DNA from 2 places in the Photorhabdus temperata genome. Region 1 is predicted to be linked to the other one. Evidence: predicted binding sites of a transcription regulator. Region 1 holds the regulator's gene; the other holds the start of a gene.
The links. Region 1 encodes LexA, which represses DNA repair genes until DNA is damaged. Its sites were predicted from a motif close to TNCTGTATGTACATACAGNA; they were not measured.

Region 1 (3,173 bases):
AGAACTTTAAACATTTTACCATCACTAAGAGCAGCATCAACAGCAAAATGTTTTGAATGCACCCCACCCCACAAACCAGTTAACATTTTCATATAACCTTCTTCATCAATAATTCCCCAGTCACTGTATAGTTGGGATTGATGTTCCTGAGTAGATGATAATGGGAGCAGGCAGTAACGATAGTTATCATGAGCAACCCGTGACTGCAAAGGATAATGCTCCAGAGTTTCACTCCAAAAGCCTTGCCAATAGTCACTCACAATATTTAACCGCAATACCTGGCGCTTTTCTTCCGGTAAAAAAGATAAACCTGCTTGTTGATAATAACGCCGTTGTTCCCATTCAGGACGTTTAATAATACGATAAATAATAACTGAAAGTAACATTACTGAAAATAATGCTACACTGACTACTTGTGCCAGAAGTAAATAGTCTGTAGCAGGAACGGATACATTATCTATTATAAATAATACAATTGCCACAGATAATATAATTCCCATACAGACTGCAATTACAAATAAAATATTAATCAATGCGTATAATGAGCTCAGAAAAGGTAACTTTCTTTTTTCACAGATAATATTCTTTATTACCTGATAGCCTTTAGCAGGAAACTGCCTATAATGAGGCTGATTTTGTAAAAGTTCTTTCATCACAAATGATTCCTTTCCGAAAATTATCTACCATATATGATAATTCTTATCTGTATTATCACAAACCTCGAGAAAACATTATTTTTGCTGCTAAGTATCAATTTAACCAAATTAACTCTATCAGGGGACAAGCACAATGAACTTTTCTGGAGAATATTTTCTATCGCAGAAACATGATAACATCCTAATATTGTTATCATGCTGGCTGTAAGGGGCGCAATGAAACTGATTAACCAAAAAAAGTTACTGGAACAAGCCGAAGCTATTTGCCTGGCACGGGGAGTTCGCTTTACTCCGCAGCGGTTTGAAGTTTTGCGTCTGATTTCAGAGCAACCCGGCGCAATCAGTGCTTATGATTTACTGGATTTATTGCGGGAAGCAGAACCACAGGCTAAACCACCAACCATATACCGGGCACTGGAATTTCTGCTGGAACAGGGATTTATTCATAAAATAGAATCCACCAACAGTTATGTGCTATGCCACCATATCGAACAACCAAGCCACACCTCAGCAATGTTTATTTGCGACCGCTGTGGTTCTGTTACAGAACGGGATGGTGGAGCCGTTGAATCCGCTATTCAACAGTTAGCAAAAACTGCCGGATTCAGTTTACGCCATACCGTCATTGAAGCGCATGGTTTATGTTCCTCTTGTGCAGAGATTGAATCCTGTACTGAGCGGGATGAATGTCAGCACGACCACAGTATTGAGGTAAAAAAGAAATAGAGAACCTGTAAATAGCGGCAGGCAACCGCAGAATCACGTTCAAGATAATCATATTGATAAACCAATAACATGATTCTGCCGGAATATTGCAACTCTTTGACAATCACCAAAAAACAACGATTCGATATTTTACTATCAAAACCCATCACCGTTCCGAATCACCCCGACGGCTAATCCTTCTATTGTCAGGCTCCGTTCACGCAGATCCACCACGATTGGCTTAAACTCAGGGTTTTCTGCCAACAATTCAACTTTATTTCCAGTCTGTTTAAAACGTTTTACAGTTACTTCATCTTCAATACGGGCAACAATAACCTGCCCATTACGAACATCCTGTGTTTTATGCACAGCCAACAGATCACCATCCATAATACCAATATTTTTCATGGACATACCATTGACTCTCAACAGGAAATCCGCACTTGGCTTAAACAGTGCAGGATCAATCCGATAATGACTTTCAATGTGCTCCTGTGCCAACAGTGGCTCACCTGCGGCCACACGACCAATCAACGGTAAACCAGATTCTTCTAGCAGCAAACGGATACCCCTGGATGCCCCGGCAACAATCTCTATCACCCCTTTGCGAGCCAATGCTTTTAAATGCTCTTCAGCCGCATTAGGTGAACGGAAACCAAGACGTGATGCAATTTCAGCACGCGTTGGTGGCATACCCGTTTGCGAAATGTGGTCACGCACCAAGTCATAAACCTGCTGCTGCCTTACGGTAAGTGCTTTCATTTCGCCCCCTGTGTGTTTATACAGTCAAACTGTGAGTATATACAGGTAAATAGCGATTGGGAACCTGCCAAGGCAGAAAATCAGCCCAATATAGTATAATGACTCATTATTAAACTAAATCAGGTCACAAAATAGCGCCAGAGAATGGTACTCCAGACAATTAACGACAGCATCATCGTCAGAAAGACCGCCGCCGATCCCATATCTTTTGCCCGACCGGACAGTTCATGGAATTCACTGCTAATACGATCAACGACAGCTTCAATAGCACTGTTCAGGATCTCCACAATCACCACCAGCATCACTGAACCAATCAGCAAAATGCGTTCAATTGCGCTGATATCCAGATAAAATGCAACAATTACCGCCAATATAGATATGATTATTTCCTGCCGGAAAGCCGCTTCATTTTGCCACGCAGCCCTGAGACCTTTCATCGAATATACGGTTGCTTTGATGATACGGGTCAGTCCCTTGGATTGATTTGCCATAAGTTATTCACACCAAATATGGGGTTATTTATCACTTTTAACTTTTATTATCGTCTTAACATAACAGATCTCAACACCTGTTTCTGATATGCTTGCGACATATTGCTAACAGGAGGCTTCAAGTTATTTATGTCAGGTTGGCGTAAAATATATTATAAATTATTGAATTTACCACTAAAAATACTGGTAAAGAGCAAACTTATCCCTACAGATCCCATTACCGAATTACGGCTCGATACGACACGCCCTATTCTGTACGTATTGCCGTATCACTCCAAAGCAGACTTACTGACATTACGTCAGCAATGTCTTGAGCAGGATCTGCCGGACCCTTTAAACTCACTGGAGGTAGGTGATACAGAGCTTCCGGGCTATGTATTTATCGATAATGGCCCACGCGTATTCCGCTATTGCGCACCAAAGCAGGAATCCGTAAAAATTTTCCATGCTTATCTGGATCTGCATCGTAATAATCCAAACCTGGATATTCAAATGCTGCCAGTTTCTGTCATGTTTGGTCGTTCACCCGGACGTGAAGGACACAGCACCCCACATCTAC
Region 2 (3,173 bases), on a different contig from region 1:
TGGCGATCTTTGGCCTGCTAATTGCGCTTCTCTGGATGATCACGCCGTTGCTTTCGATCCTGCTTGTTATTGGGGAGATCGTGAGTGTGATTTTGCTATGCTACCGTTGTACCCTAATCTACCAATGCAAATTTTTGATGGTTATCAGAGTGTGTGGCCACTGCCTGCCAATTTTATTGATCGACAACCTGTATATCAGCTCTATTATTTGCTTAACCGTTGTAATCTGTTTGGTAGTGATAATTTTATTGCGGCGCAAGATATTATCGATGACATTATGCAATGAAGAAACAACGGGCTGCGGAAACACTTCATTCCGCAGCCATCACCGCCAGAAGATTTACCAGCCTAAAATTCCCAGCAGAAAATAAAAAATTGCACCGATAATTACCGGTGAAACATATAAAATATAAATCTGACTAAACAATGTATGGTGCGGAAGTTTGATTCTTGATTCAATCTGTTCTCTTGTCAGGCCACCATTGTCTTTGACCTTTTCAATAATCAACTGATCTTCAATATTTTCACGTACAAATTTTACTTGTCTATACATACGCTGGCCTGATGCATTCATAGCAAGACCGACAAAAATAAGAAAATAAATAATCAGAAAGCTCATATTTTCCCCAGTGAAACCAGCCAAACGAACAGGAGTTGGCGAATTTTTCCAGAAAAAATCCAAAAATGACGTATTAAAGCGCACCATTTCAGCCATCATTTTCAGAAAGTCATCTAAAACAGCATTAATGCCACTACCTTTAATACCATGCAACCAGGCAAGATTGATCACAGAAACGATGGTCGATAAGAGTGCCGGAATAAAAATCACCCAACCTAAAACTCGCTTAATAATAGCAATGTATCCGGCTTTTTGGTAAGTCATGATACCTCTCATAGCAGTAAATAGATTTTATTTTTGGCTAATCATAGCCCATCAATGATTAAATTTAACTTTATATTTAATTAACTAAGCATTTCTTACCCTGTTCCCCACAAGAAAAAGATTTCATCTGCCGAGATTGCTACAATCAGTTCTCGCTAACTGTCTGACCTGTGGGAGATACTCATGTCTTTTCATTTACCAATAAAAGCAGTCATTTTTGATATGGACGGTTTACTGATTGACTCTGAACCATATTGGACCCAAGGAGAAAAAGAAGTATTCAGTGAATTAGGTCTGGATTTATCTTTAGCAAAGACACTACCAGATACTCTTGGGTTGCGTATTGACCATGTTGTGGAGCTCTGGTACCAAGCTTCTCCGTGGCAAGGCGCATCAAAATCAGAAGTGGAACAGCGGATTATTGATCATGTTATCAGACAGGTAAAAGAAAACCGTCCCCTGCTCCCAGGCGCCGAATATGCTTTAAACCTTTGCCGTGAACAAGGGCTGAAAATCGGGCTGGCCTCAGCTTCTCCACAATATATGTTGGAACAAGTACTTGAGATGTTCAACTTGAGTCATTATTTTGATACTGTCGTTTCTGCTGCCAAATTACCCAACAGTAAACCCCATCCCGAAGTTTATTTGCTCGCTGCTGAACAACTGAGTGTTTCCCCCATAAGTTGTGTGACCCTGGAAGATTCATTTAATGGAATGATAGCGACAAAAGCAGCAAGAATGCGTTCAATCGTTGTTCCAACAGCCCATCATTTTGATGATCTACGTTGGACATTAGCAGATATTAAACTACGCTCACTTGAACAATTAAGTGTAACAGATATCATCTGACCATAACTTTAGCTGCCATTATCTGTTTAAATGGCAGTTTCTAATTGCTCACATAGCCGCCGTAGCGTTTATTCCTTATTCTGTCAAATGAAAATCTGATAAAATATTAACTTTATATATTAATAAATAAGATATTTTTGCTTTTCACCCCCTATCTTACCCGCATAAAACCCACTATACTTCGCCAACTGTATGGATAGACAGTTATCAGTCAGAGGAATTATATGACCGCTGAAGGGCATCTTTTATTTTCAGTTGCCAGTATTATTATGGCGCACAAACTTGAAATAACACCAGAAATAGCCAATGGTGACTGGTTGCACATGCTACCAGGCGTGCTACTTACTGCATTGTTACCAGATATAGATCACCCAAATTCAACCCTGGGGAGATTATTCAGATTTATCTCCATTCCAATTGCCAAACTATGTGGCCATAGAGGGTTTACTCACAGTTTACTTGCTCTTGCATTAGGTATCGCTTTACTTTGGCTCAAAATACCAGAAGAGTGGCCTGTACCAACCGATTTTTTCCATGCCATGATTGTTGGCTATCTAAGTCATCTGGTAGCGGATATGCTGACTCCCGCTGGCGTACCACTGTTATGGCCAATAAAAATACGTTTCTGCCTGCCTGTACTTGGCAAACAAGGAAATAAGAAAGCAGAAAGATTTATTTCTGCCTTACTGATTGTCATTGCCGTTTTTCTGCCAGAACATATTGATTACTCTATACTTATTTATATAGATTACATCAAAAAACTGTGTTTTTAATAACCTTTGAAAATATTTTTAATGTTATAATCGCGTAAAAATCAATCTTAATTGCCATGATTATTATATCAAATTCGATTTAATTATAAGAGCCGATAACCTTAGCTGGTACCATATTCTCAATTACTTGCTGTAGGGTATAAGTTTATAACTTAACTCGATTAATACAGCTTAACTCCCTCAATAATTAAAATCTGGAGTTTGTGGATGAACTTACCATTAATTCTGAATGTGCTCGTTTTCGCAGCACTGCTTTTGCTGTTGTCAAAAGCCAGCTCACACCAATGGAGTCTGTCAAAAAAGGTTCTTTTCGGCCTCGCCATTGGCGTTATTTTTGGTCTGGCGCTACAACTGACTTATGGAGCTGATAATGCCACACTAAAAGAATCAATCTTATGGTTCAATATTGTAGGTAACGGCTATGTACAACTTCTGCAAATGGTGATTATGCCGCTGGTATTTGCCTCTATTCTAAGCGCTGTTGCCAGATTGCATAAAGCATCTTCTCTAGGAAAAATCAGTTTTCTGACCATCGGCAGCCTGTTGTTCACTACAATGATCGCAGCGCTGATCGGTATCATTATTACTAACCTATTCGGCCTGACTGCTGAAGGTCTGGTGCAAGGAACCCAAGAAACAGCACGCCTGTCGGCTATCGAGAACAACTA

Region 2: a site for LexA is predicted at 1,919-1,938, ahead of LGZ99_RS10685 (metal-dependent hydrolase). Genes of this name have one in related genera too.

The regions. Positions count from the first base shown of each region.
Region 1 covers NZ_JAJAFX010000019.1:73,747-76,919, reverse strand. The annotation lists gene LGZ99_RS09450 (DUF1266 domain-containing protein) at 1-653, opposite strand, end outside; gene zur (zinc uptake transcriptional repressor Zur) at 873-1,382, shown strand; gene lexA (transcriptional repressor LexA) at 1,518-2,123, opposite strand; gene LGZ99_RS09435 (diacylglycerol kinase) at 2,243-2,614, opposite strand; gene plsB (glycerol-3-phosphate 1-O-acyltransferase PlsB) at 2,744-3,173, shown strand, end outside.
Region 2 covers NZ_JAJAFX010000023.1:23,180-26,352, forward strand. The annotation lists gene LGZ99_RS10670 (fructosamine kinase family protein) at 1-286, shown strand, start outside; gene LGZ99_RS10675 (YniB family protein) at 341-883, opposite strand; gene hxpB (hexitol phosphatase HxpB) at 1,067-1,732, shown strand; gene LGZ99_RS10685 (metal-dependent hydrolase) at 1,957-2,505, shown strand; gene LGZ99_RS10690 (L-cystine transporter) at 2,713-3,173, shown strand, end outside.